Regions from separate parts of the Mucilaginibacter sp. P1_A3 genome, predicted to be linked through region 1. Evidence: riboswitches for the same ligand, from Rfam matches in the RefSeq annotation. Region 1 holds a riboswitch; each other region holds the start of a gene.
The links. Region 1 has a riboswitch for S-adenosylmethionine ahead of AC1D0K_RS01580 (protein-disulfide reductase DsbD domain-containing protein). Riboswitches for the same ligand answer to the same signal wherever they lie in the genome.
Positions count from the first base shown of each region.

Region 2: it holds a riboswitch for S-adenosylmethionine, as region 1 does, so the genes downstream of both, AC1D0K_RS23545 (TlpA family protein disulfide reductase) here and AC1D0K_RS01580 (protein-disulfide reductase DsbD domain-containing protein) in region 1, are expected to answer to the same signal.
Region 3: it holds a riboswitch for S-adenosylmethionine, as region 1 does, so the genes downstream of both, AC1D0K_RS00680 (O-acetylhomoserine aminocarboxypropyltransferase/cysteine synthase family protein) here and AC1D0K_RS01580 (protein-disulfide reductase DsbD domain-containing protein) in region 1, are expected to answer to the same signal.

Region 1 covers NZ_JBFTZJ010000001.1:367,853-378,144, forward strand. The annotation lists gene AC1D0K_RS01570 (peroxiredoxin family protein) at 1-961, opposite strand, end outside; gene AC1D0K_RS01575 (peroxiredoxin family protein) at 988-2,307, opposite strand; SAM riboswitch class I at 2,527-2,639, opposite strand; gene AC1D0K_RS01580 (protein-disulfide reductase DsbD domain-containing protein) at 3,054-3,500, opposite strand; SAM riboswitch class I at 3,728-3,843, opposite strand; gene AC1D0K_RS01585 (family 2A encapsulin nanocompartment shell protein) at 4,225-5,145, shown strand; gene AC1D0K_RS01590 (family 2A encapsulin nanocompartment cargo protein cysteine desulfurase) at 5,129-7,054, shown strand; gene AC1D0K_RS01595 (serine acetyltransferase) at 7,064-7,882, shown strand; gene AC1D0K_RS01600 (cation:proton antiporter) at 7,893-9,143, shown strand; gene AC1D0K_RS01605 (histidine kinase dimerization/phosphoacceptor domain -containing protein) at 9,207-10,292, opposite strand, start outside.
Region 2 covers NZ_JBFTZJ010000011.1:192,666-202,957, forward strand. The annotation lists gene AC1D0K_RS23540 (SusC/RagA family TonB-linked outer membrane protein) at 1-899, opposite strand, end outside; gene AC1D0K_RS23545 (TlpA family protein disulfide reductase) at 1,279-1,848, opposite strand; SAM riboswitch class I at 1,967-2,078, opposite strand; tRNA gene AC1D0K_RS23550 (tRNA-Gly) at 2,381-2,456, shown strand; gene AC1D0K_RS23555 (STING domain-containing protein) at 2,665-3,333, shown strand; gene AC1D0K_RS23560 (AsmA family protein) at 3,402-5,207, opposite strand; gene AC1D0K_RS23565 (LTA synthase family protein) at 5,379-7,148, opposite strand; gene AC1D0K_RS23570 (RNA polymerase sigma factor) at 7,496-8,077, opposite strand; gene AC1D0K_RS23575 (FecR family protein) at 8,216-9,382, shown strand; gene AC1D0K_RS23580 (TonB-dependent receptor) at 9,666-10,292, shown strand, end outside.
Region 3 covers NZ_JBFTZJ010000001.1:143,486-153,777, forward strand. The annotation lists gene mqnE (aminofutalosine synthase MqnE) at 1-811, opposite strand, end outside; gene AC1D0K_RS00670 (hypothetical protein) at 905-1,432, opposite strand; gene AC1D0K_RS00675 (trans-sulfuration enzyme family protein) at 1,532-2,650, shown strand; SAM riboswitch class I at 3,282-3,392, shown strand; gene AC1D0K_RS00680 (O-acetylhomoserine aminocarboxypropyltransferase/cysteine synthase family protein) at 3,642-4,967, shown strand; gene AC1D0K_RS00685 (homoserine O-acetyltransferase family protein) at 5,055-6,110, shown strand; gene AC1D0K_RS00690 (homoserine dehydrogenase) at 6,110-7,321, shown strand; gene AC1D0K_RS00695 (hypothetical protein) at 7,385-7,870, opposite strand; gene gpmA (2,3-diphosphoglycerate-dependent phosphoglycerate mutase) at 7,986-8,675, opposite strand; gene AC1D0K_RS00705 (acetate uptake transporter) at 8,782-9,372, shown strand; gene AC1D0K_RS00710 (SRPBCC domain-containing protein) at 9,396-9,779, shown strand; gene AC1D0K_RS00715 (OsmC family protein) at 9,882-10,292, opposite strand, start outside.

The sequences.
Region 1 (10,292 bases):
CTACCCCACGGCTGTGGTTTTTATTAAACCATGGCGAAAGGAATACCGTTTGATCTGTACAGTTGGGGCACCAGGTACCTACAATTTCAATAATGGTTACTTTGCCTTTATACTTATCATCGCTAAGCGATACCGGTTTTCCATTCAGGTCGGGAAAAGTAAAGTCCAGCTTTTTGTAACCTTCTTTCAGATAGGTTAGTTTATACGGATCAGGCAATTCTGCTTTATCATCCTTCACAGCGTCAAACTTGGTGTTATCATAAATACCGGAACCAATTTCGCCGCTTAATGTACCGTCAGCATTGATCTTGCCCTTGTATATCTTTGGACTCGGACCTGTAAAGCCGGATAATTCGAACTCATTCCCCTGAACGGTACCCTCCAATTCGCGGCTGTCGCCGGTTACCTGCATAATTACGCCGGTAAGTTTATTACCTGTTTGTTTCAAAACAGCTATTTTGTTAGGCACCTGGTCTTTTGAATAAACCTTCAGTTCCCATTTTCCGGTCAGGTTCGCTGTCGGAGCAATGTCTTTTCCTGGTTCAACAAAACGGTAAGTTTTTCCATATTCCGCAGTGAAAGGCAGAGAGTTACCACGGAAGCCCGGTACCAGGCTGCGGTATTCACCGCTTAACGTTCCGTCATCTTCCACTTTAGCAACCAGGGCGGCATCATAGGTATTCATTTTGATAAATACAGAGTCCCTGCCAATCTGCTTTACATGAAAGTTGTCCCGGCGGCTGCCATTAATCAGCGTAAATACCGCGTGCTCCGCGTCTTTACCCTTTAATTCAAAGTTAAAAGGAACCTTGGTTTCAGCAACGGTAAATACACCGCGCCATACACCTTGCTTAATAAATTTCACAGGCGGATTTTTATCCGCGGCTAATGCAGCTGCACCGCTAAACAATAAACCTACAGACAGGCATTTGAATGAGGTAATTAAATTGATAGTTTTCATTTGATAAATTATAGGATCAGTTAATGTTAGTTTCCTGGATGGGTTGATGGATCTGCGATAGCCGCTGTTTCCGGGGCAGGTTCAGCGATAAGTTCGTCCAACAGTTTATTAAATTTCTTTTCGTAATCTTCGTGGTATTTACCCGTTACCGTACCTGTGTAGCCTGTGTAGATCTCTCTTACATCACCTTTTCTATCAATGATAATAGTGGTTGGGAAAGCGATGAATTTATTCAATGCAGGTAGCTTCTGCGATACCAGCTTTTTATCGGCCAGGCCGCCAAAAGCTATGTCATAATTGATCTCGTATTTTTCTTTCAGCTTACCTAATGTGTATTTGGCATATTCCAGGCTGTCTTTCTGCTCAAAACCCAGTGCAATGGCTTCTACACCACGTTGATGATTTTTATTGAACCATGGAGATAGGAACACGGTTTGATCGGTACAGTTAGGGCACCAGGTGCCAATGATCTCTACGATCACTACTTTACCTTTGTATTTGTTATCACTGAGAGACACTTGTTTACCATCTATCCCCGGGAAAGAAAAATCAAGCTTTTTATAGCCTTCTTTTAAAAATGTAAGCTTGTAAGGATCAGGTAATTCCACCTCTGTTTTTTTAGCAGCATCGAACTTCAGATTTTTATAGATGCCGAAGCCTTCTTCACCGCTGATAGAGCCGTCGGCGTTGATCTTGCCTTTTATGATGAACGGACTTGGGCCGGTAAAACCACTCAGTGCAAATTCATCTCCCTGAACAGTGCCTTCCAGTTCGCGGGTATCACCAACTACGGTCATCACTACGCCAGTAAGCTTATTTCCTTTTTGTTTCAATAAGGCTATAGATGCAGGAACAGCCTCTTTACTGTAGGTTTTGATTTCCCATTTACCGGTTAAATCCGCTTTAGGGGCTACATCTTTGCCGGGTTCTACAAAGCGGTAGGTTTTACCATATTCTGCAGTAAATGGTAAAGAATTACCCCTGAAACCTGGTACCAGGCTACGATATTCGCCGCTTAGCGAACCATCGTCTTCAATTTTGGCTACCAGCGCAGCATCATAGGTGTTCATTTTAATATAAACTGAATCGGTACCTACAGATTTTACGTGGAAATTATCCCTCCGTGAACCATTAATAAGCGTAAACACAGCGTGCTCGGCATCCTTGCCTTTCAGCTCGAAATTAAAAGGTACTTTTGATTCGCTTACGGTGAATTCACCGCGCCATTTACCTTCTTTTATAAACTTAGGCTTTGGGGTTTCATGGGCCGATAATACCGTAACCCCACTAAGCACTAAAGCGGCCGATAGCAGCCTTGTTTTGGTTAAGTAGTTTGTAGTGTTCATTTTGTATAAGTTTTAATTGTTATTGATTGATGCGATGCCTGAAAATTTGGACATAAGTATTCCATTGGGCTTGATAAGCCTTTGAAAAAACGCTATAAATTTTAAAGGTGCCTGGTTTTTAAAACCAGAAAACATACTGAACCATACAACAACATCGTTTGATGGCTGCGGGTTGTGGTTGTGGGTAATGAATGTTAAATGTGTTCATGACTTTTAGTTAATTTATATTCCGGTGCATAATTACTACCGAAAAAAGTTCAGCACTTATTTCAGGTTTCTGAAAAGTTGCTATAAGATCATCGAGACTTCCTCTCCCTTATTCTTTATAAATCAACTAATTAATGGTGGGGTTAATTAGAATGGTGTAAAGATAGCAATAAATATGATAAATACAATAAAATCTATAGACTTAATAGAATATTTTTTAATTCTTTATGTTTTTAGTAATTATTTATCTTGTAAAACGATATACATCCTGGACTGCACAGCACACGCCTGATTTACCACCATAGCAAAGCAACGCACTTAGTACAGCCAGGATGTATATCTTGATTAAGATTTAAAAACCGGAAACGTAACTACGTTTTTAACAATGGCAATAACAACAGAAAAGGGTGCCACCATTCTGTTTGCGGGCTTTGGTGAATAGATTTGATCTTAGTTTCATGGTATTAGTTTGTAATTCTGCAGATCAATTGGTGGCTATTGAACTGCTTACTAATTAAGTATTTTGATTATATACGATACTATTTTACGGGTATATTAAACTCCACATCATCTGGCGGTAAACATTGCTTGTCGTTACATGCCATAAAATTTACCGTGCCGCTAACCGATGCCTGGCCCGATTTAAGTTTTACTTTTTGCTGAAATATAACTGCCTGTTCAAAATACTGCACGTTCATGCTAAACGACTTTTCATACTTGCTTACTGGCTTGGGCTCGGTTGTATTACCCACTAAAATGTAGTTGTCGTTTTTTTCAAACTTTAGCGAGGTCTTTATAGGTCCGCCATCGGCAAGATGCTGCGAATAAATGTGCCAGCCTTTATCAATGGTAGCTTTTATAAATACTACAGCTTGTTCATTATCAAGCTTTTTGGCAGCATATGACCATTTTACAGGTGTAAGGATCTGTGAAAAAGCAGTGGTGCTGATAACAATTGTTAAAGCGGTAAGTATTACTTTATTCATTTGGTAAATTCTATTTGTAATAATGTGATGTGTAGTAGTTAGCCTGCAAAGGAGGCTGTTGCTTTAAAGGAACATTAAATTAACAACACATTGTTACATCATTACGAAGCGATCTGTAAATATTGGCAGGTAATTGGGGAAAAGTGTTCATGTATTTAGTTGTTTATTTGTGTTCTTTACACTTATCTAAAAGAGAGCCGGAGAGAATACGTGTAGAATTCTATACCAACTTATCTTCCTCCCAACGGGAGCAGGAATTAGCACCTTTTACTAAATCTGAGATTCATGGTACAGGTTGCCAAGACGTCATGGGGCCTTTCCCTCTGTCTTTTCTGGATAAGTATAAAAGAACGTGATGTTGCAAATATATATTAAAAACTATAATTCCTATAGACTTTATATAATTTATTTCATTTTGTTAGTTTTTCAATAAATTGCGGGTGTTCAAGCATTCATTTTTAGGCAATAATACCGGATACAAAATCCAGAACATTTAAACATCCCCAATTTAAGTATCATTAAATCAACGCTGTATCCCCTATCTCTTCAACCTTAAAATAGCTGAACTTTAATATCAGCACTCCACTAAAAATTATTTTTTGTAATAAAATCAAATAGTATATAAAATCTATAGAATTTATATACTATAATTGTATGTCATGTAATTCTGTATTTACGGCACATTAAAATTCATTATTTAAAGCACATTCCTATTATCTAAAAAATGGCAGAGCAAAAAGCAAAACAAACAGCCCTTGGTGATGTAGCCGCCAGGCAGTTAGCGGTAGCAACCCGTACCGTTCCACAATTATCAACCATTACGCCACGGTGGTTAACCCATTTACTCAATTGGATCCCGGTTGAATCGGGCGTTTATCGGTTAAACAAGGTGGTACACGCAAACAATGTAGAAGTGGATTGCTCTTCGCGCGATGAACGTGAACTGCCATCAACCTTTGTTGATTATGAAGAAAACCCAAGGGAGTATAACCTGAGTGCTGTAAATACAGTACTGGATGTACACACCCGTGTATCTGACCTGTATAGTAAGCCTTATAACCAGATCAGCGAGCAATTGCGCCTTACTATCGAGATAGTTAAAGAAAGGCAGGAAAGCGAACTTATCAATAACCCCGAATACGGGCTACTGAACAGTATTTCGCCATCACAAAAAATTAAAACCAGGCTGGGCCCTCCCACCCCCGACGATCTGGACGAACTGATAACCAAAGTGTGGAAAGAGCCCGGCTTTTTCCTTTTGCACCCATTAGCTATTGCCGCCTTTGGCCGTGAATGTACCCGCCGGGGTGTACCACCGCCGACGGTTTCACTATTCGGATCGCAATTTATTACCTGGAGAGGAATCCCGCTTATTCCATCAGATAAACTGCCTATCGTAAATAATAAATCAAAGATCATCCTGTTAAGGACAGGCGAAAGCCGCCAGGGTGTTGTAGGCTTGTTTCAACCTGGTCTTCCGGGCGAGCAGTCACCGGGTTTATCTGTCCGGTTTATGGGTATCAATAATAAAGCAATTGCCTCATACCTGGTTTCGCTTTATTGCTCTTTAGCCGTTTTGGTTGATGATGCTATTGCCGTTTTAGAAGATGTTGATTTAAGCAATTACCATGAGTACAAATATTAATCCGGATAACTTACTTAACCTGCAGGAACTGGAGCAACTGGCTAATCAGTTTTTTAAATCAGGACCTGGTGGCTTAGTAAACCAATTACCTGTGCAACAAGCTCCTGAGCCTTTTTTATTACCCGGCAATATAGGTGATGAAGGCTTGTTTAGTCCGCCCCAACAGGTAAATACGCCTATACACTCCATCCCTTCAAGTACAATTGGAGGTGGTGGTATTGCGCCATCTGCCATTAACCAGAATAATGCTGTTAACCTAAAGGATCCGCAAACCAGTTTTGCAGATCCTAATTTAAGTAATCATCCTAATTCGTCGGCGCCTGTTTCTGGTAGTACCCCCACCGCTTTTGGCGATCAATTGCCGGTGCGACCTGGTTTTAGTTATGACTCTTATTTGGTGAAAACTGATCTTATACCAGATCTTCCCTTAAAGCAAAGCTTCCCCGTTGAGCAACTTTCAACTGCCCCCGAAAGCTTGTTTCAGCTACCATACCAGCAGGACCAGGCTTTTGATATCGAGCTAAAGAAGATATTGAGCAACATTAATACGTCGGGACCTTCAAACGCTTTACCATTTACCGGTGCACCCGCTGCGACCGAAATCCCGTTTTACTTTTTATCTGATAAACATGGCTTACCTGCGGTAAAATCAGACCAGGGAAAAGTTAAACAGGCAGGCATCAGCAATATCATTACCCCGCCGTTTGATGTAAACCTAATTAGGCGCGATTTTCCCATATTACAGGAACAGGTGAACGGAAAACAGCTGATATGGCTTGACAATGCAGCTACTACCCAAAAGCCTAAACAGGTAATTGACCGCATCAGCTACTTTTATGAACACGAAAATTCCAACATCCACCGTGCAGCACATGAACTGGCGGCAAGGGCTACCGATGCTTATGAAGGCGCACGCAAAAAGGTGCAAACTTTTTTAAATGCCGGTTCCATAAACGAGATCATATTTGTTCGTGGCGCAACCGAAGCCATCAACCTGGTGGCCAAAAGCTGGGGCGAGCAAAATCTGCAGGCAGGCGATGAAATTATTGTGAGCCATCTGGAACATCATGCCAATATTGTTCCATGGCAGCAATTAGCTGCTAAAAGGGGTTTGAAAATAAAAGTAATTCCTGTGGATGATGACGGGCAGGTGTTGATAGATGAATATGTAAAACTCCTTGGGCCAAAAACAAAACTGGTTTCATTTACCCAGGTATCAAACGCATTGGGCACAGTAACGCCAGCTGCGCAAATTGTGCATTTGGCTCACCTGGCCGGGGCTAAAGTACTGGTAGATGGAGCTCAATCCGTATCGCACATGCCTGTTGATGTACAGGCCTTAAATGCCGATTGGTTTGTATTCTCGGGCCATAAGGTTTTCGGGCCTACGGGTATCGGCGTCCTTTATGGTAAAGAAGATCTATTAAACGAAACCCAACCCTGGCAGGGAGGCGGCAACATGATCAAAGATGTAACTTTTGAACATACCCAATACCATGATGCCCCCGGCCGCTTTGAGGCCGGCACCGGTAATATTGCAGATGCAGTTGGCCTGGGTGCCGCAATTGATTATGTTAGTCGTTTAGGGATGCCGCTTATAGCGCAATACGAACATTATTTACTGGTTTATGCAACCCAATTGTTAAAAGAAGTAAAGGGAATACGCCTGATAGGTACCGCCCCGGATAAAGCCAGTGTTTTATCATTTGTATTAGATGGCTACAAAACCGAAGAGGTGGGCGCAGCTTTAAACCAACAAGGTATAGCGGTACGGTCTGGTCATCATTGTGCACAGCCTATTCTTAGGAGGTTTGGCGTTGAAAGCACTGTTAGGCCTTCGCTGGCATTTTATAATACCTGTGCCGAAATTGATTTGCTGGTGAACACTCTTCATAGCCTTAAACGATAATATACCGGTATGAAAGACGATAAATTTGACAGCTTTATACAAACGCTTTATCAAACCCATAAAGCTGAATGGGAAGCGACACCAAAGATCAGACAATGCGTTGGTTGGTTATCTGATCTTTTTGAATTCCTGTTTCCAAATAACCATGCCAATAAACTATCAATCTATGGCGGTCATCTTAAAAAGAACCAGATAGACCTTGAAAACATATTGTTAAGTTATCTTGATCCCAATGATATTGATATTGAGGAGGCGGTTATTTTATTTTATGATTCATTGAATGAAATTTACCAGGATCTGCGGCAGGATGCTTCCATGATATATGAAAAAGATCCTGCCGCTACCAGTGTACATGAGGTAATTGTATCTTATCCGGGCTTTTATGCCATCGCGGTTTACCGTATAGCACACCAGCTTACACGATTGGCTATACCTATTTTACCCCGGATATTATCGGAGCATGCACATGGCAAAACCGGGGTAGATATCCATCCAAAAGCTACAATCGACGTACCTTTTTGTATTGACCACGGTACCGGAATTGTTATTGGCGCAACCAGTATTATTGGTAAACATGTAACCATATATCAGGGTGTAACCTTAGGTGCCGCGCAGGTGAGTAAGGAATTATCCGAAACCAAACGGCACCCTACTGTTGAGGATAATGTAGTTATTTACGCCCGTAGTACCATTTTAGGTGGCCGTACGGTAATTGGTCACCACAGTGTAATTGGAGGTAGTGTGTTTTTAACAAAAAGCGTACAGCCCTTTTCGCATGTTTTTAGTACCCATCAATTACGAATTGAGGTAAAAGAAAACCTGCAATAATTTTTTAAACATGGTTTCGAAACTGAACTCATCGGAGATAATTCATTTCCTGCTCATTCTTTTGATTATACTAATCCCAGCGAGGTTGTTAGGCGAGTTATGCCGCAGGTATAAGCTGCCCGCTATTATTGGCGAAATTTTCGCGGGTATCATTGTTGGCCCCACCTTGCTGGGATTATTATTCCCATCTGTTTTTAAAGATATCTTCCTGTCTACCCCTCATGCTTTTGAGGCATTTGATGGTATTGCCAATATTGGCAGTATTTTGCTCATGTTTATTGCCGGCTTCGAGGTAGATCTGAAACAGATAAGGCAGAACGGCAAACAGGCCATCAGCATAAGTCTTACGGGTATTATATTCCCTTTTGCTATTGGTTTTGCCGCGGTATGGTTCCTATACCAAAGTCATTTTGCCAATGGCTTTAATAACCAATTAGTCACCTCGTTATTTTTCGGAACAGCGCTTTCCATTACTGCGCTTTCTGTGATTACTAAAATACTGCTCGACCTGGATATTCTTAACACGCGCATAGGCAACATTGTATTAACTGCTGCTATGGTTGATGATTTTCTGGGCTGGATACTATTCTCCATTATTATCCAACTCATGAATGTTGGCAAAGGTGAAGCCTCATTTTGGTCGGTAAGCATAGTTATACTTTATGCAATTTTCATGTTAACAGGCGGCCGTTGGCTTATACATAAACTATTGGCAATTGCCGGCAAGGGCGAGAAGCCAGGCCGGGTACTTACCATGGCCGTTTGTCTTTGCCTCATCAGCGCATGCATTACCGAAGGACTTGGGGTACGTGGTATATTTGGCGCCTTTCTGGTTGGTGTTGGCATCAACGATTCTGAATATTTTACGGAAAAACATAAACATGTGCTACATCAGTTTACCATTAACGTATTGGCTCCCCTCTTTTTCGCCTCCGTTGGATTAAGATTAAATTTCATAGCCAACTTTAACCTGGAAGTAGTACTTATTATCCTGGTTATTGCCTGCCTGGCCAAACTCATAGGTGCAGGTATTGGCAGCGCGATGAGCGGCATGAGCAAAAATGAATCCATAGCAGTAGCATTTGGTATGAATGCAAGGGGATCGCAGGAAATTGTACTGGGTTTATTGGCTTTACAGGCAAAAATAATAAGCGAACCTGTATTTGAAGGACTGGTTGTGATGACGGTAGTTACCATGATTATCTCAGGCCCTATTATGAAACACTATTTTTTAAAGGAACAAAAGTTGCAATTAACCTAAGCAAATTCCCCAAGCCCATAATGTTATATAAATCATTGTAAGTTATGTGCTTATAAATTTATATCACATGCCGTAGCTGACGGCGTTTTCCGTTTTAAAGGAAACTTTCACTATCACACCATTAAAATTTTCAATTTTAAGTTTGCCACCTAATTGCTTGCTTAAGCCTTTCATCAAGTTTAATCCGAGGGAGCCAACATTTTCCGAATCTAAACCCGCCGGTAAGCCCTTGCCATGGTCAATTATCGTTAGATAATTGAAACCATCATCCATCCGTTTTAAAGCAATTTTTACTATTCCCGTTTCATCGCTTGCATAGGCATATTTAATGGCATTTGTAATTGCTTCGTTCAAAATCAACCCCAGAGGTACTGCCTGCGCTACATCGAGCTTAATTACATCAATTTGCTTTTCAAAATGTATCCGATTGCCCAGGTCATAACTATCTTTCAAATAGCTGATTAACTCGTCAATGTACTCAGGCATGCTGATAAGGTCCAAGCTTTCAGACTGATAGAGCTTTTGATGGATCAATGCTATCGAATGCATACGGTTCTCACTGTTTTTGATAACCTCTAATGCTTCATTATTATTGATATAAGCCGACTGGCGCTGCAGCAGCCCCATAACAATCTGCAGATTATTTTTCACCCGGTGATGGATCTCTTTAATGAGCCATTCCTTATCTCGCAATAACCTGTCTTTTTCATTTAGCAGTTGGTTAAGCGATACATTATTACGTTGTTTAAGCCTGTAACCGTTATATAATAACCCAATAAATAATATCAGCAACACAAGTCCCCCAAGAGTAATGTTCCGCATATTTTCAGACCTTATTACCTTTTCGCGCTGCAATAAACCATCTTTTTTTAACAGCTTAATGTCCCTCTCCTTTTGGTCCGTTTCGTACTTGATCTGAATTTCGGCTATTTGCTTGTTTTTTATGATGCTAAAAAGTGAGTCGCTTGTAGCTTTGTAATTTCTAAGATGATTTAAAGAAGAAAGATAGTCTCCTTTGGCCGAATCTATTTTATACCAAAGGAATTGAAGATCTCTTTCGTAGGATGCAAAAAAACGTTTACCTGCCAGTCCATCCAGGTAAAGATTTGCCTTTTTATATTTTTTTTGCTGAACATAAAACTTAGCGAT
Region 2 (10,292 bases), on a different contig from region 1:
TCGTCAACACCATCATTAACACCGGCGCCTTTACCATCAACATAGCTAAATTTACCGTTTGAGCCCTGGCCATACTGATTTTGATAATTTGGCAAAAGCTGTACGTTTGAGAAGCTGGTATTTGAATTAATATTGATACCCAAGCCTTTTGCGCCTTTACCTGTTTTAGTTTTAATGAGGATAACACCGGCCGCTGCACGGTAACCATAAAGGGCCGCCGCATTGGGGCCTTTAAGTACACTTACAGATTCAATATCCTCGGAGTTAAGATCGGCGATGGCATTGGCAAAATCCCTTGATCCGTTTGTACCCAAAAACTGGGAGTTATCAACTATAACACCATCCACCACAAACAGCGGCTGGTTGTTACCCGCGATAGAGGTTTCGCCACGGATGATGATACGGGACGAACCCATATCACCCTGGCTGTTGGTTACCTGCACCCCGGCAATTTTACCGGCCAGCGCATTCACCAGGTTGGTTTCTTTAGCCTCGGAGATATCCTTCGACTTTAACCCCTGAACAGCATAGCCCAATGATTTTTTATCTTTAGATATATTGAGGGCCGTGATTACCACTTCGTTAAGGGAATTGGCAGCCTCCTGTAATATGATCTGCAAATTATTTTCAGCTTGCTTAACGGTGATCTCCTGCGCTGCGAAACCTATATAAGTAACCTTTAATATATCGTTAACGTTGGCGCTGAGGGAGAATTTGCCATCTGCACTGGTTTGAGCACCATTGGAAGTTCCTTTTACAGAGATATTAACACCGGGCAATGGCAGGCCATCGGATTTTGCGGTTACCACCCCGCTTATTTTAACAGATTGCGCCGCAACTGTTTGGATGAGAAAAAATGGCAACAGGATTGCCAGTAACAGTTTGTAATTTTTAAGCATGATAAATAGATTGTGAATAGTTTTTGAATATCAATACAGCTGAATGAAAGCATTGGCTAACAGCTTTTTTGGCATGAAATACCCGCTGATATGCTTTATAGTACCTGTAAAGAATTAATTTTTGCTTTGTGGTTATTTAAAAGATAACAAGCTGCAGCAAGCACACTCATTAAATAACCATTGCGGTTGGGTTAGCATCAACAACGCATGCTTTGCATACAGCCATGGAAAGAATTGCAGGTAAACAGCGTAGCATCAGAAGAATAGTTGGCGTGAAAAAAGGTAGCTGTTGTTTTCATAACATTAAGATATTGACTTATAGAAAAAGCAACCGGGATAAATAATTGCAAGCAACTTACTCCGTAATTGCCCGGTATTTTTAATTAACAGATGCAGTTTTATTATTAACCAGCGCATCTACAGCTTTTAGCATCGATGCAAATTCCTGGGTATCATACAAACGGGTGAGGTAAACTATTTTACCATCCTTATCAATAATAACATTACGCGTTACGCCGCTTTTTTTGTTGGCGAACCGGCCAAAAATATCGGCTCCGGGATCAAGCGCCAGCGGATAGCTGATATTCATTTCCTGGTGAAATTTCTTTACCTTTTCAAGGGGTTCATCGCGATCTACGCCTATCAGAATCAGGCCTTTGTCTTTATAAGCCTGCCATACGTCCTTTTCAAGGTGGGGCATTTCTTCGCGGCATACACTGCACCAGCTGGCTGTAAATTGCAAAATAACAACTTTGCCGCGCAGCTCTTTTAAGGAGGTTTTGGTGCCATCGGCAAGTTGCAGTTCAAAATCTGCAGGTGCCTGGTCGCCAACTTTTACAATATAGCCACGATCAATAGATGCAGGATCAGTTGGTTTTGCAGTTTGCGCGCCGGCAAACATGGCGCTTATCAGAAACGAACAGGTAATGAGTAAATGTTTAATATTCATAGTTGTCAATTTTAATGCTGCTTTTAGCAGGCATAAATTTTTAAGTATTTTAATTAAACAGGATTTCAGAGAGAAAGGGAGATAATGATCAGCCATGGGCTGTGCAATAATTTTGCGAATATTATCTTCTCCACCTTTTATAGCGGACAGGAATTAGCACCTTTATAACAATGGGCTTACAGGTTGCTAAGACATCATAGGGCCTTTCCCTCAGTCTTTCTTGATAATTAAAATTAAAGAACTTATTTCGTCAGCAAATATATAATATATTCTACTAAACACATAGACTTTATATAATTTATTTGTCATTTAAATATCTTCCCAATAATTTCACCCAACGCGCCGCAAATTGAGCCAAGGTGATACTTAAATAAGAGCCTTATTATTCGCTTTCCGGCCTATAATTTAAATTAAGCAGATGGTTAGTGTATTTTTCACTTGCAGAGTATTCAATTCTTTTTATATTTGCGCTCCCGAAAACGAGATAGGCACACGGTTAACCGCAACGCAACTCGAAACAGGAAACACCAACGCGAAAGTAGCTCAGTTGGTAGAGCACGACCTTGCCAAGGTCGGGGTCGCGAGTTCGAATCTCGTCTTTCGCTCCAGAGCCCTTCCCTAAAAAAGAAGGGCTTTTCTTTTTTAAAAGGTTAATAACCAGGCATCCTGTACGCTATTATCCTTACGCTCCGCATCACTGCCGTGAATGAGGTGTTCCTCAACAAAATGCCTGTGGTAATTCAAACAAATTCCAACATTTTTTGCATACCACTTAATTAATCATTATTATTACTATTAACTAATAACCTGATAGTCATGACCTTTACTTTCAGATTTTTCCCGTTTAAGGATTTTATATTTTCCATTATACCAACTATTGGTACCTATGGCGGCTTCCTTGATGGCATTATTACGTTCCCCAATAAATGGATGGCTTTTGGGTCTGGATTTGTAGTATCTGTAATACTAGCAATAATTTTCCATGCCGAAAACAAGCGTAATTACAGAAGGTCGCTGGCCGAAATACTGGCGATGGGTTATTTTATGAATTTTACCGGCAGGCTGGCTAAACTTTTAAAAGGCAAGGCCGATATTAGTTTTTCTTTCCCGGATGCTAATCTTGTAGCTTACCCTCCAGGCAAGGTTAACGTTAAGGTAGGCATACCGGGCACCCTAAACGCTTTGGTTAAATACTGCAATATGGTAGAAGCACAAAGTGATGTAGTGTATATTCGTGAATCAACAAAAAATGACCCTTACTGGGTACGGGCAAAAAAGGAAGACGATGGCACCATAACCATTTATGAATTTCCAAGAACCCTGTTTGCCCTTTCCAGGTACCTGGAAAAAGAATTTGAGAATCAACAGAAAGCCGAAAAAAACTCGAAAAAGATCTATAAATATTTTGATGATAAACTAAAGCAATTGAAAATACAGCACAGTAATGAGTTCCCTAATGACAGGATCAAGTTTCAATACGTGTAGGTGTAAAAACGCATATTTTGCATCTCCCAGATGCAGATCCAACTGCTATATCCGCTGGGTATAATTTTCTAATTCTTCTTTTTTTCAAGCTGCTCCCTGAATTTTTTTTCCTCTTTTTCTTTCTTCTCCCTTGCTTTTTTTAAAGCCTTCTCCCGCTCCTTTTTATCCTTTTCAGTAACTGGCTTACCGGCTTCTTTTTCCTGCGATTTGCCTACCCCTACGCATGACTTGAGTCCATCGAGCAACGTAAGCCATATTGTTTTAAAGAAGGGAAAATTTGCCGGTCGGATAAAAACCAAGTTGGCCGACCTCGGTACAGGCTTTCCCTCATCGGGGTTATCCTGTTTAAGTATTACGGCATTGGCCAGCAGAGACATCAACGATTTTTTCGCGTAACCTTTTTCCTCATCGCGTTTTAGTAAATCCACCTTTAGGCTGTTGTAGAGGAATGTGACCTTACCGGCAGCATTTTTTTTGTTGCCGTGAATATTAAAGTCGAGACTATTTACCCTTCCCGATGTTATTTTTACCAGGCCCAGCGGCATAACCGCCGGGTTGGCTGCCAACATATCCATAGAGCCCAGGTGCCCTTTATAACTGTAGCTATAAGCAGCATCGCTTAAATTAAAACCAAAGGCCAGATCGAGCTTGCCTTTGCCCATAAAATAAGTACTGAGGTTAACCGTACAAACAGGATGCTGACTGAGGATAGTTTTTTTATTAGTGAGGTTGAGAAACCTGCCTGTAGTATTATCAAACTTTACCGCCCCGGCTTTCCCGGAGCTTTCTTTATACTCGCGGTAGCTAACATCTATCTTTTTAATGTCGAGCGTATCCACGTTGAGCCCCGCTTTTACCTGGCGGATAGCCCAGTTGGGGAACGTAACCAGCCTATCGGTAGTTTGAAGCCGGCCATTGGGGTTGGCAAAAACCTCGAAATCCCCCCTATCAACAGTAATTTTTGATACCAGGAGGTCCTGCGCTCTACGATAGCTGCGGTAATCAAAATGATGAAAGGTAACCTTATCAAGGTGCAGGGTAAAGCGGTCGCTTTTACTTTTGGCAAAAAATGCCTTTACGCTTAGTGGCTGTATGTCTATCCCTGCAATATCCAACCGGGCTTCGCGGGTGGATAGTTTTATCGATCCCACTCTATATTTATACAGGCCCCCGGCAGAAGTTTGGGTATAATGCTTCAGCTCTGTAACGATGTCCCTGCAATATAATGTTCTCGAGGTATCTGTTTGCGTTGTCGAATCTATCAGCAGGTCGGTAGCTTGCAGGTTCATCTCCTTCAGTACAGAAACCGAAGGCTTGGGGACACTCTTATCTCTATAGGTAAAGGTGATTGCATCCAGGCTAATTTGACCTACATAAATCATTTTAAAACTGTTGGAAATTTTCTGGTAGAGGGTTCGTTTATCCTTCCGCTCCTTTTTGTGCGGCTTATCTGTGTTTTTACTGATATATATTTCCGGCCTATCCAGCGTAATCCGGCCAATATCCATTTTCTTTTTAAACCAGGTTTGCAGCGGGTGCGCTCCTGAAATTTCCAGTCGCTTTACGCGCAGTTCATAAAGATGATTGGGGGCATCGCCACTTTCCTGCATCTTATGGTAAACAGCAGTATCCGGACCGAAGGTAATATCATACAAAGTGGCCTTCCCCGCAAAAATATGCAGCTCGGCTTTACTAAAATCTACATGGTATAAACTATCGGAGCCTTTTAAAACCGCATCCTTTAATTTTGCGGTAAGCTTGCTGGTTAAAAAACTATTCAGGAATAATGCTACAACAAGCACCAATAAACCCACCGCCGCCAAACTGATCAATACAATTTTTTGCCACCTGTGCTTTAAAAACGAAACCGCCATAATAATTGCTCTTATTTTAGTTTTAAGCAACCTACAGGCAGCTTTATAATAAGCTACAACACCAAAACCGCGGTTTTGTTAATCCCTTGTTACTGTTACTTTTAACGAAAGCACCAGCATAATATCAATAACGTTTAGATGGCTCCCCGCAAAACAGGGCGAAGAAGTAGTTTACCGCTTCAACTTTCCATTTACAATGCGATCTGTATAATCCTGGATCAGGGCCTTACAATCAAGCATTGCCTTATCCATTTCTGAATCAATTTTCCCGCCCATTAAATTCTTTTCGAGCCCTTTATCGGCAGCCGCGAAAATCCCCGTAAATACTTTTCCATCAAACAAGTAAATATAATTACCCTGCATAAACTGGTATATATTACCCGGCGAATTGATTACCCTTGGTGTTTCGGCCGGGGAATTGGTGATCAGGCTTCTGCCCCATGATCTGAAAGGCTTATTATAACCTATCATATCAACTATGGAAGGATATATATCCATTTGCGAAGCCAGGTCTGTCCTCACACCTTTTAAAGCATAAGCCTTATTAGCGCTGTAAAACAATATGGGAACAGCAAACCGGTTAATAGCCTTACTATATTCAGGATAATAAGTTTGACTGGTATGATCGGCAGTTATTACAAAAATGGTGTTATTGAACCAGGGCTGCGTTTTTGCATAGTTAAAAAACAGCCGCAGCGAGTTATCTGTATATTGTACACATTTATCAATAGTAAGCGGACCACCTTTAAACCTCGCTTTGTATTTTTCCGGAATCTGATCGGGATCATGCGATGATAGGGTAAACAGTGTAGCCATAAATGGCTGTTTCTGGGTGCTAAGCGTTTTACCCATGAACTGGAAAAATGGCTCATCCCAAATACCCCAAATGCCATCAAAATCTCTATCGTTGTTATATTCCGTTCTGCCGTAATAGTTTTTAAATCCTAAAATATTGCCGAAACCCTGGAAACCCATCGAACCATTTGCCGCCCCATGAAAAAACGATGTTTGATAGCCCATTGTATCGCAAACAGATACCAAAGACTGGATTTGTTGCTTTGCATAAGGCGATGAAGTAAAGGCGGTTTGAAACGATGGAATACCAGCCAAAATAGACGACATAGCGTGAATAGATTGCCGCCCGTTGGCGTAAGCATTGGTGAATATCAAGCTGTTATCAGACAATGAATCTAAAAAAGGAGTGTAGGATTTAAAATCGGGTATATTGGCGCCCCTGTTCATACTTCCCCAATACTCCCTTGCCATGCTTTCCAATATAATAACTACAACATTAGGCTTTACAGCGGGGGTGTTGTTGTATTGTTTTACAGGCTTAATATTCGCGTTAATATAGTTTTGGTCTGTCCAGTGTTCAAGTTTAAAATTGTTGGCGCTAAGCGTTCTGAAAATGGCAAAAGGTGTGTTTAATACAATATCGCCCTGGTTGGGGATGATTACGTGTTTGTAGGCATCAATCATGTTTATAGGCCTGGTGCTGTGACTAAAATCGCCCCGTATGCCACCAATAACTAAAGCCAGAACAATTAAGAATGCAGCTACTGATGAATAAAAATAGGATGCCGGTTTTCTCCCCGGGTTGGGTTTAATTTTTACGCGACTATATAACCATATCCAGCAAAGGCTGCATAATATAAAAATGATAATTACATACCAGTATGCTCCGGAAAAGTGTTTAAATAATGCTTTCTTGTTATTTTCATCGGCAAGCACATCAAGCGTAGCCTTTGTTGATCTAACCTGGCTAAAACGGTAGTAAATAATATCAACAAAATTGGTAGCGTAAGCCAGCAGGTTTGTAATGAAATATAAAATTGTTAACCCTTTTTGGAAACCGGGCCGTGTATTAATGGCTAAGGGCAAAATACTTAATACAATAAACAAACTGTTAATATATAATAGCGCGGCTGTATCAAAAGCCATTCCGTAATAACACAGTTTTAATATAGAGGAAAGGTGATCAACAGCGAAAAGATTTGCATTAAATGCAAAAAACAGCACCCTGCCTATGAAATAAAAAAAATAACCTAATAAAATCCTGAATATAAGAACCTTATATTCACCTAATCTGAATTTAACCTCCATTAAAAAATATTGCTTTTATTACCCTTAAATTACATAAGGCAAGGCATGATTAAAGCCGCTACGGGAAAAAACCTTAATATACCTTTGTTTACATACAGGGATGATTGTAAAAAAAACGAATATAGTAAAAAAGCAAATAATGTATCGGAGAGCGGCCCTGTGCTAAAGCCGATAAGCGGCTGAATTTATTTAAGCAGGTAGATCATTAAAATAAACGACGAAATGTGTTTAAAGCAAATCCTGAGGTGCTTAAGTGCAACTGTTATCTGGTTTTCAACTGTACGTTTTGAGATACCCAGCTGACCGGCAATTTCCTGGTTGGAGAGTTGCCTCACCCTGCTCATATAAAATATTTCCTGGCAACGTTTGGGTAACTGCACCAGGTATTTATCCAGCTCCTGCTCAAACTCCTGAACCATAATATGCCGCTCGCCAGCGTTACTATCTACCTGCTCCGCTAATTCGAGTCCCTCGGGAGCCAAAATAACGGGTGACTTTGCCGATCTCATCCTGTTATATACCTGGTACCTGATAGCCGTAAGTAAAAAATTGGGGAATGACTCAATTTCCAGCAGGTTTCTGCGGTTCCAGATATTCAGGAAAACATCGTGCACAATTTCTTCACTCTCCTCCCGATCTTTAACGTACACCAGCGCGGTTTTGTAAAGCCTTACCCAGTACCGGTCAAAAAGAGCGGTAAAAGCTGCTTCGTCATTGCGGCGGATAGCAGCCCAAAGTTCAGCGTCACTAAGCGGGGAATTAGACATAATTGGTAGGGTAAAAGTATGAAAAGACCTGAAATATTTCAATGTTTTACTTTTTGCAAATAAAAATTTACAAAAAGTATGTGTGTGATTAAATGTTACCTACACATATAATGTATAAACCTGTAATATATATTCCTGATGATAACCAAAAACGAGTTTCTGGCTTTGTACCAAAAGTACATTAACGGGCAATGCTCCCCTATAGAAAAGGAATTGCTTGATAGTTACAGCGATGAAATGAAATTGCAGGGTGATGACTGGACTGATGATTTAGTTGATGAACAGGATGTACGCAACAGAATTTGGCAAAAACTAAATGACAGTCGCAAAGTTGTTGAAATTACCCCACGTAAAAAAGCCAATTACCGTTGGATGGCGGCAGCAGCTGTTTTACTGATAGCTTTATTTGCGGGCTTGTTTTTTATAAAAGGTGAAAAACCAAAACAACAGGCAGTTACCGGCTTAGCAAAAAACAAGCAACAACAAATTGTACCGGGCAGTAACAAAGCCTACCTCACCCTGGCCAATGGCGCAAATATTATTTTGGATGATGCTAAAAACGGTGAAATTGCCGCTAAAACCGGGATCAAGGTAAGTAAAACAGCTAATGGCGTACTTGTATATCATTTTACAAAAACCAGCCCCGAAGCTGTCGCAAGCGCCGCGCCAGAGTTTAATACCATAACTACGCCACGCGGCGGGCAATACAAGGTTGAGCTGGTAGATGGCACTAAAGTTTGGTTAAATGCCGCATCATCATTAAGGTTTCCGCAGGCATTTACCGGTACCGACAGACAGGTTGAACTAACCGGCGAAGCTTATTTTGAAGTGGCAAAAAATAAAGAAAAACCATTTATTGTAAAAGCTAACGGTACTCAGGTGCAGGTATTGGGTACTCATTTTAACGTAAATGCCTACAGCGATAATAACAACATAACCACCACTCTTTTAGAAGGATCTGTAAGAATGTCAAATGCAAGCTCGGCAGTAATGCTGGTTCCCGGCCAACAGGGATCTGCGGGCGAAAACGGCTCGGCCATTAAAGTTAGCAAGGCCGATACCGAAGAAAACATGGCTTGGATCAATGGCTTCTTTGTATTTCATGACGAAAGCATTGTAAATGTGATGAAACAGGTAAGCAGGTGGTATGATGTTGATATTGAGTATCGCGACAATGTGCAACAGAACGAGTTTGGTGGTACCATATCCAGGTACAAAAACATTAATGAGTTATTAAACAATATGCAATTAACCCGTACTATTCACTATAAAATTGAAGGAAGGAGGGTAATCATTATGAAGTAGTTATATCTGCCCAATAATGTTAACCTGTTATAATAACCAGGAGCGTTCGCACCGCCCCTGGTATTAAGCTGTGAAGCTGCCAGGTAAAAACCAATGATCATTTTTCTCATAACCAATTATTTAACCTAACATTCAAATGTATAAAATTTCTACTGCAATTAGATGCAGGGAGCTTCCCCGTATCCAATCTAAATTATTTCTGATTATGAAATTGACGTTCTTTTTATGCTTGATTTCCATACTGCAGGTTAGTGCCTCCACTACCTATGCACAAAAAATCAGCATGAACAAAAATAATGCATCCCTGGCTGCAGCACTAAAAGAGATCCACAAGCAGAGTGGATTTAGTGTGCTTTACAATGCCAAAATGCTAAAGTTGGCAGTGCCTGTAAACGTGCATTTACAAAACGTTGAATTGGAGGAAGCATTAAAACAATGTTTCCAGGACCAACCGTTTACTTATGTAATCAATAATACAACCATCGTAGTTACACCTAAGATACAGGAAACAACCCCTGTTCAGGCTATCACGGTTACAGGCCAGGTTAAAGACAACAAGGGGTTACCCCTGCCTGGTGTTACCATTAAAATAAAAGGCTCTGAGATTGGCACTCAAACAGGCCTTGATGGTAAATATTCTCTTAGTGTACCTGATAGTAAAGCCGTTTTGGTATTTAGTTTTATTGGTTTTGTTAACCAGGAAATAACCGTTGGCAACCGGGCTAAAATTGATGTGGTATTAAAGGAACAAACATCTGCACTTAATGAGGTGGTTGTTGTGGGTTACGGTACGCAAAAAAAGGTGAACTTAACCGGTGCTGTTTCTACAGTAAGCGGCGAAGATCTTAATAAACGTCCGGTTATAAATCCGGCTTCGATGTTGCAGGGAACTATACCCGGCGTACAGGTG
Region 3 (10,292 bases), 220 kb from region 1:
CCTGGTTGCGGAATTTTAAGGGGATAAACGTTTGGAAACCACCTGTTTTGTCCTGTAACTGCCGTAGCTGCTCCATATGGTCAACCCGATGGTGGAATTTTTCAATATGGCCATAAAGCATGGTAGCATTTGAGCGCCCACCCAGTTTATGCCATTCTTCATGAATAGCCAACCACTGGTCGCCGGTACATTTATCCTTCGAGATCAGTTCGCGAACTTCGGGATGGAAAATTTCGGCACCACCGCCTGGTATTGAACCTAAACCAGCTTCATGCATCAGGCGCATGCCGGTTGCATAGTCTATTTTAGCTTTCTTAAATATGTAATGGTATTCAACAGGTGTCAGCGCTTTAATGTGCAGTTCGGGCCGGTGTTTCCTGATCCTGCTAAAAAGCTCCTGGTAAAAAGGTACATCATATTGGGGTAGTACACCGCCTACAATATGCACTTCTGTTACCGGCTCACCATCGTATTTGGTTACCATATTAAACATCTCATCCATGGTGTACTCCCACCCTTCTGATTTTTGTTTCAGCAGGCGCGAGTACGAACAAAATTTACAATCATAAACACAAAGATTGGTGGGCTCGATATGAAAATTACGATTGAAATAGGTTTTATCGCCATGGCGTTTCTCGCGGATGTAGTTGGCCAAAACGCCCAGGTAGCCCAGGTCGCCTTGCTCATATAGCGTAACACCTTCATCAAAGGTGATCCGTTCGCTCCGTAAAACTTTTTCGGCAATGTGCTTTAAATCAGCAGGCAGATCCGGATTTTGTAATAATAATTGTAAATTACTCTCAGCTTCCATTCAAAAAACTTTGCACAAATGTAATAAAAAGCACAAAACAATACTTCATACAACAGGTACATCGCTTAATGATAGCAAGTAATGACATTGAGTTTACAGTGCATTTATATACCAGATATGTATGCCAATAGTACAATCATCCTGGCAGCCTTTGGGCCTGTAGCCGCATGTTGATATCATGCCATTGATAGTAGCCTCAAAGAAAATATCATTAGTTTTTTTATCAGCAGTAAGCCATTCATTCTTAGCTTTTTTGTAAATATCATCTAAGGTAAGTACCTGTCCTGCTACATTTCCGTGCGTATTTAAATTGGTTTTATCTTCGTGCCATTCACTTAAGGTAGTTTTTACACTCCCTGTACCGGTCGCGTTGGGGCTATATTTATAAGACGTATAATCTCTTGCTATAACAACACCTTTATTCACTGTGATTTTGGTTTCTCCACTAACACCTGACACCACCGAGCCGTTTATAGTCGTATATGAATAGGAGTTGTTGTTAGCTCGTTTAAAACTTAACCAGGCCGAATAACTTTTATCATAATCGTTTGTAAGTGCATCTTTTTTGCAGGCTGATAAACATATGGTAATAAGCAAGGTAATGATAAGGGATTTTTTCATGGTTGCGGTTTTTATACCTATTCGTAAAAAAGAGGTTGAGTGCTACAGCAAATCACAAATAATCTTATTTACTTTGAGTTCATAACATATAATACGATAATGAAAACTGAAACTATAGCCATACATGCAGGTAACCATATTGATGGATCATCAAGAGCTGTGATACAGCCGATTGTAATGTCTACCACTTTTGAGCGTGGTGTAGATGGCGATTTTCCTGGTGGGCATATCTATAGCCGGTCATCAAACCCTAATCGTTCATTATTGGAAAATGTTATTGCTCAGTTGGAGGGTGGTGTTGATGCTGCTTCGTTTTCATCGGGCAATGCGGCTGGTATGGCGGTATTTCAATCGCTTAAACCGGGCACACATATTATTTGCCCCGACGATATGTATCACGGTTTGCGTAACCAGCTTAAAAACCTGTTCGCAGGCATTTTAACTTTCGATTTTATTGATGTTAATGACAGCGAAGTCCTGCAGCAGCACATTAAGCCCGAAACCGGTGTGATATGGATAGAAACACCATCAAACCCATTGCTTAAAATCACTGATATTAAAAAGGTGGTGGGTATTGCAAAGGCAAAAGGACTTAAAGTTGTTGTTGATAATACCTTTGCCACCCCAATATGTCAGCAGCCCTTGGCATTAGGGGCTGATATAGTGATGCATTCGGCCACAAAATATTTTGGCGGCCATAGCGATCTGATGGGTGGGGCGCTAATTACCGCTGAAAAAAGCGACTGGTGGGCGAAAATTCGCCAGGTACAGGAAATGGGTGGTGCTATCCCCTCCCCAACCGACTGCTTTTGGTTGGTACGCAGTATTAAAACGCTGCCATATCGGGTTAAAGGGCATGTGTACAATGCGCAATTATTAGCTGAGTTTTTAGAATATCACCCAAAAGTAGAAAGGGTTTTATATCCCGGCCTGGCATCACATCCGCAGCATGAAATTGCTAAAGACCAAATGTTGGCCTTTGGAGGAATGTTATCCTTTATAGTTAAGGGCGACGAAAATGATACCCATAACATCATCAACAAGCTAAAAATATTCACCAAAGCAACCAGCCTTGGCGGCGTGGAAAGCCTGATAGAGCATCGTGCTACTGTTGAGGGGCCGGATACAAAAACACCGCGCAATTTACTGCGGGTATCGGTTGGATTAGAGCATATTGATGATTTGATAGAAGATTTGGAGCAGGCTTTAAATGGATAAAGGATGAAAAGATCAAGGAGCAAGGATTAAATCAACAAAGTATCTTTGCTTATTTGTCCAACAGTCTTTAACTAATTGGTAATTAAAAAAATATCTACTTTACTCCGTTGTTTGTGTCCTCACAAACAACTATTCCGGTGTATTAACTAATGTAGAACTTACGCGGGCCCTCCCGCTAAACCTATGTTTACACAATTGCATGCGCCGTTAGGCGCTACCTGTTTGTAGCAATAATCAACAAAAAACAAAATTGCGCCGTAGGCGTTACCTGCAAATTAGCAAGGTATTTGACTTTGTTAGCGGACAGGTAGCCTCTAACGAGGCAAAGGTTAAGGGCGCGTTTTTTCTACAAACAGGTAGCACCTAACGGTGCAGGTAACCTTGATTGATTTGTGCCCTTTGCCAAGCTTTGTTAGCTAACCTGATTTAACCTTTCTCTCCTACTTGCCGAGAGAAGAGATCGCAGATACCCACGCTTTTTTATTTCTTCCTAACACTTATGCTCCTTTGTCCACCCATCTTTTATCTAAATAAAATTTAATTTGGTATTTAAATAAATATCCGCTTATCTTTGGAACATTATTTGGTAGCAATACCATAATCGATCAATCCTCCGCATAGTTCGGGTATTGATTTATAAAGAAGCGGCGAGAGATCAGGCTCAATGACCCGCTGGCAACCCTTCAATTTTGAAGAAGGTGCCAATTCCTGTCCCGGCAAATAACACCGGGGAATATAAATTTATAACCATGAAAAATTTAGTTAAAATTACTACAGGCAACATTTTTAATACCCAAAACGGTAATATACAACGTATTAGCTCAAATATTAGCTGTATGTGTATGTGTTGCTGCTGTTGATGCTTTAGCACGTTCCTCTTTTTCAAATCCCGAAAAACGCGCGTGTTGTTAAACTGATATCCATTTCCTTATCAGCTTTCCAAAGTCCATTTAAACATCAAAGAATTAATTATAATCTAAAAAAAAATCCTATGTCTACCAGCAATTTAAAATTCGAAACCTTACAACTACACGCAGGTCAGGAAGTTGATCCAACAACGGGTTCACGCGCGGTACCGCTTTACCAAACCACATCTTATGTATTTAAAAATGCCGAGCATGGTGCCAACCTGTTTGCATTAAAAGAGTTTGGGAATATATATACCCGCATTATGAACCCTACTACCGATGTATTTGAAAAACGTATAGCAGCCTTAGAAGGTGGCGTTGCCGCTTTGGCTACCGCATCGGGCCAGGCAGCACAATTCATTGCATTAAATAATATATTACAAGTTGGCGATAACTTTGTTTCCTCACCATTTTTATATGGTGGTACATATAACCAGTTTAAAGTTTCCTTTAAACGAATAGGCATCGAGGCACGTTTTGCCAAAGATGATACTGCCGAAAGCATTGAAGCGCTTATCGATAATAAAACCAAAGCTATCTTCCTGGAAACTATTGGCAACCCTGGCTTTACCATTGCTGATTTTGATAAGATAGGTGCTCTTGCAAAAAAGCATGACCTGCCTTTAATAGTCGACAATACTTTTGGAGCCGGTGGTTATTTATTTCGCCCGTTGGAGCATGGCGCCAGTATAGTGGTTGAATCAACCACCAAATGGATAGGTGGTCATGGTACCAGCATTGGCGGAGTAATAATTGATGGCGGAACTTATAACTGGGCTAATGGCAAATTTCCGCAGTTTACAGAGCCATCTGAAGGTTACCACGGTTTGGTTTTTGCCGATGTATTTGGCATTGGCGGTCCTTTTGGCAACATCCAGTTTATTATACGTGCCCGTGTAGAAGGTTTACGTGATTTTGGTCCATCACAATCTCCATTTAACTCATGGCTTAATATCCAGGGTTTAGAAACCCTTTCATTGCGTGTACAACGCCACGTAGATAACACATTGGAGCTTGCCAAATGGCTTGATCAGCACCCGCAGGTAGCATCAGTTAACTATCCTGGATTGGAATCATCTCCTTACCATCAATTGGCAAAAAAATACCTTAAAAATGGTTTTGGAGCGGTGTTATCATTTGAGATAGATGGCGATAAGGAAGATGCCGGTAAATTAATTGACAATCTTTTGCTGGTTAGTCATTTAGCTAACGTCGGTGATGCTAAAACATTGATTATTCAGCCATCGGCAACTACACATCAACAGCTGTCTGATGAAGAACAATTATCAGCTGGTGTAACACCTAATTCATTACGTGTAGCTGTTGGTATTGAGCATATTGATGATATTAAAGCAGATTTTGAACAGGCATTTGCCAAAATAAAAAGGGCATCGGCCCAATTAGTATAGTATAGTTTTTTTTAAGTGATATAGTAAAGTTGTTACGGGATGCAGCTAAATTAAAATTAGCTGTACCCGCGATAACAAAACAGAAGAATGAACACAGAAATATTTAAGTACACACAACCATTCGGTCTTGAATCCGGCGAGCAATTACATGAATTGGAGATTGGCTTTCACACTTATGGCAGATTAAATAAGGAGAAGGATAATGTGATATGGATTTGCCATGCGCTAACTGCCAATGCCGATGTTTTTGACTGGTGGAAAGGCTTTGTGGGTACAGGCAATAAATTTAACCCCGAAGAGCATTTTATTGTATGTGCCAATATCCTGGGTTCACCCTATGGCACAACCAATCCTTTGAGCATTAATCCGGCAAGCGGGGAGCCATATTTACAGGCTTTTCCGCAGTTTACCATAAGGGATATTGTAAAAGCACATCAGTTACTTGCAAATCATCTTGGAATAGGAAATATTCATATCCTTATCGGTGGCTCATTGGGCGGCCAGCAAGCAATTGAATGGGGAATTATTGAACCAGCCAGGATTAAAAATCTGATACTGATAGCTACCAATGCGCGCCATTCTCCATGGGGAGTAGCATTTAATGAATCACAGCGTTTGGCTTTGAGTGCCGATCCTACTTTTTATGATAATACCCCGGATGGAGGTCAAAAAGGTTTGAAAGCCGCAAGAAGTATTGCGCTGCTCTCCTACCGTACCTATAAAACCTACGGCATAACGCAGCAGGAAGAAACAGACAATAAAACTGATGATTTTAAGTCATCATCATACCAGGACTATCAGGGGCAAAAGCTGGTAAATCGCTTTAACGCCCATAGCTATTGGTATTTAACAAAAGTGATGGATTCGCACAATGTAGGCCGTGGTCGTAATGGTGTAGAAAAGGCGTTAAGCCTGATCAAAGCACGTACACTCGTTATCGGCATAAAATCAGATGTGCTATTCCCTATTGAAGAACAAGAATACCTGTTCAGGCATATTCCAAAATCGGCCTTTGCCGAGTTGGATTCATTTTATGGCCACGATGGGTTTTTGATTGAAACAGAAGCATTAACAAATATTATAACATCGTTTTTTAAGACCGATGTAAAAGGAAAAATTATAGAATTGCAACGTACAGCGTAATGAGTAAAAAGTTAAGTATAGGATTATTTGGATTTGGAGTTGTTGGACAGGGATTATATGATATCATCATAACAAAAAATTTAAACATCGAGATAGTAAAATTTGCCATTAAGGACCCGCATAAAAAGCGTACTTTACCCGCAGAATTATTTACCACTGATAGAGACGAGTTGCTGAACAACCCGGAGATTAACACCATTGTTGAGCTGATAAATGATACCGAAGCTGCCTTCGAGATAGTTTCAAGGGCGTTAAGCTCAGGTAAAAATGTTGTATCGGCCAGTAAAAAAATGATCGCGCTGCACCTGGAGGAACTGATAGAATTGCAGCATAAACACGGTACCTCATTGTTATATGAAGGTGCGGTGTGTGGGAGTATCCCCATTATCCGTAACCTGGAAGAGTATTATGACAACGAATTACTGCACTCCATAAGCGGCATTTTTAACGGATCATCAAATTATATACTATCCAAAGGATTTATTGAAGGTTTGGATTATGATAGCGCCCTCAAACAAGCGCAGGATCTTGGCTTTGCCGAAACTGACCCTACAAGCGACGTTGGCGGCTTTGATGCCAAATATAAGCTGGTTATTGCAGCTGCACATGCCTACGGCGTTATTGTACAGCCGGAGGAGATTTTTAACTTAGGAATCCAAAACCTGGCTGCCCAGGACCTGCAGTATGCTCGTGAAAAGAATTTGAAAATTAAATTGGTACCAGTTGCTAAAGAATTGGATGATAAAAACGTAGCTATGTTTGTATTACCCAAGTTTGTAAATAGTACCGAGTTTTTATACAATGTAGAATATGAATACAATGGTGTAACTGTGCAGGCAGCTTTTGCCGATCAGCAATTCTTTTTTGGTAAAGGCGCTGGTGGGCACCCTACAGGCTCGGCAGTACTATCTGATATTGCGGCGCTGCGGTACAATTACCAATACGAGTATAAAAAGGCTAAAGAAAAAACCGATCTTAAATTCACCAATAATATTGAATTAAACATCTACTTAAGGTACGATGACGAGAGCCTGGTAGAAGCTTTGCAGTTTTTGCACATACAAGAGCGTTATTATTCTGGTAGTTACAAATTTGTTATAGGGAAAGTGAATTTGCAAAGTTTGATAGCTAATCAATTCCGTATAGCTGATAGTGGGGCATTTGTTGCCTTTGCCGATCAGCTAACGGGGGTGAATTTGGCATCGGCATAAAATGAAAAAGGCTCCAAGTCGGAGCCTTTTTCATTTATTAAGAATTCTTTAGGATATCATTGTTTATTTCGCAAAGAAAGCGGCAATGCGTTTCCCATACGCTACAGTTATAATGCCAACGAATATTTTTGTTATCGATGATATTACTGAGTTTTGATCGCTAACATTTGATAAATTGTATAAGCGGTAAAGCAGATCGGGCAGGCTATTAACAATAAGCAGGCCGCCAATGATGATCAATGCTATCTCATAGATCACTTTTCTATCGGCAAATAACTTTACATTTTCCTGCCTGTCTGCAGTGGTGGTTATTAGCCGGGTAATAAATCTTGTACCTGCAATCAGAAAAATGGAAAAGGCCAGCATCAACACAAAATTTGCAATGTTTAACCAAAATAAATTCATTTGCTCACCGGCATGGTCGGCTGATGAAATGGCACCGAAGCTTTTTAAAAATGTAAAAAAGCCGGGTACTTTAGATAAATTGGATACCAAAAGGTAAACACCCAGAATTTTTATGGTTATTTCATAAATATCAGACTTCTTCATTTTTTAATATAGGATATGGTTTATAAGAACGACGAATATAAACAAATACGGCACATATTGAATAAATGAAAAACTGATTTTAGAAAAAGCGGCGAACTAAAAATTACGGGAAATCTCAATCCAGATAATAATGCCTTATCTGGTTTAATCCATGATCCAATTCATAAACCCAGGGTGTTGCCGTAGGGATCTCTAACTTGGTTACCTCCTCATCGGTAAGGCAGTCAATATATTTTATTAATGAACGCAGGCTATTGCCATGGGCTACCACAACTACCTTTTGGTTGCGGCGTATGGCATTTACGATGCTTTCATTCCAGAAGGGTAAAACCCGGTCCATGGTTTCGCTTAGGTTTTCGGTTAAGGGTAGTTCGCGGTCTGTTAAATCTTTGTAACGCAGGTCGTGCCCGGGAAAACGTGGATCTTCGCGGGTTATTGCGGCTGGATGTTCATTTGGGTCGCGCCGCCACTTTAGTACTTGTTCGGCCCCGTACTTGGCTACTGCTTCATCCTTATTCATTCCTTGCAGGGCGCCATAAAAACGCTCATTCAACCGCCATGATTTTTCAACCGGGATCCATAAGTGATCGAGTTCCTCCAACACAAAATGCATGGTTTTGATTGATCGTTTGAGGTATGATGTAAAACCGGCATCAAAGTTATAGCCGTTCTTTTTAAGTATCTCCCCTGCTTTTCGGGCCTGCAGGTAACCGTTTTCTGATAGATCAACGTCTTCCCAGCCGGTAAAACGATTTTCGAGGTTCCATATACTTTCGCCGTGGCGTATTAGTACTATTTTTTGCATAGGTTTTTACTTAACGCAAATGTAAGCCGCGAGTTGCAAATAAAATTGTAAAATATTTATAATTCAATTAGCTTGCGGTATAAACCAATTAAATACTAAACCAATTATGATTCCAACTACAACTATCCCTGTAAAGGATGGTATTGCCAACCCGGCCCCACTTGGGCTTTGCGCCTTTGGTATGACAACCGTTTTATTAAATATCCATAACGCAGGCTTTTTTGAAATGAATGGTATGATACTGGCCATGGGTATATTTTATGGCGGTATGGCCCAGGTTATTGCGGGTGTTATTGAAGCCAAAAAGAACAATATTTTTGGGTTAACAGCTTTTACTTCCTACGGCTTTTTCTGGCTATCATTAGTGGGGCTTATTGTGATGCCAAAATTAGGCTGGACAACACCAGCTTCAGAAGGCGCCATGTGCGCTTATTTAGGTGTATGGGGTATTTTTACGTTTCTGATGTTTTTTGGTACGCTAAAATTAAACAGGGCACTTCAATTTGTATTTGGATCATTAACCATATTGTTTCTTTTATTGGTGATAGGCGATGCTACAGGCAACCCTGCTATTAAGCACATTGCCGGTTACGAGGGTATAATTTGCGGAGCCTCGGCTATATATACAGGCATTGCCAATGTATTAAATGAAGTTTACGGGCGTGTAGTATTACCTATTGGCCCTGTAAAGGTTTAAAATAATGTTGCTAAATTGCGCAGGTGAAAGATTTTAAAAAATACTACAGCATACCGGCTACGCCCGATGAAATTTATACAGCCTTAACCAACCCAATTACCATTGAATTATGGACAGGCGAGGTTGCAGAAATGAGTACAGAGCCAGGCTCTGAGTTTTCCATGTGGGATGGCAGCATAACCGGTAAAAACCTGGAGTTTGAACCGGGTAAAAAGATTGTGCAACAATGGTACTTTGAAGGTAAATCTGATAACTCCATAGTAACCATTAAACTACACGCTGATAAAGAAGGAACATCTGCCGAATTAAGGCACACCAACATTCCTGATGAGGATTTTGATGACATAGCCGAAGGCTGGACATATAGTTACTTTGGCGGATTAATTGATTTTTTTGAAGGCGAATAAAGCCTTAGTACATACTCTGCCTGGATGACAGGTTATCAAAACAACAAAAGCCGCTTAACTCAAGCGGCTTTTGTTGTTTTAAGCGTAATTATTTGTAAGATGTTAAATGGCTACCGCAGGGTGCACAAACACCTTTGATTTAATTTCAGCGCCTGCTTTGCTAAGCGTAGCGGCTACCGAACAATATTTATTAAGTGATAACTCAACCGCACGGGCTGCCTTATCTTCATCAATATCGCCATATAAATGAAATTCAATGTCAATATCCTGCCAAAGTGAAGGTTCTTTACCTGCTTCACGTTCGCCGTTTACAACCATTTTATAATCCTTTACTTCCTGTCGTTGTTTTTTAAGTATGCTGATAACGTCAATTGCAGAACAACCTGCCAAACCCATTAAAAGCATTTGCATTGGGCGTATGCCAAAATCATCACCACCGCTTTCGGGGCTGCTATCCATTTTTACGGTGTGACCATTGGCATCTACAGCCTCAAAGCCGAAATCTTTATGCAC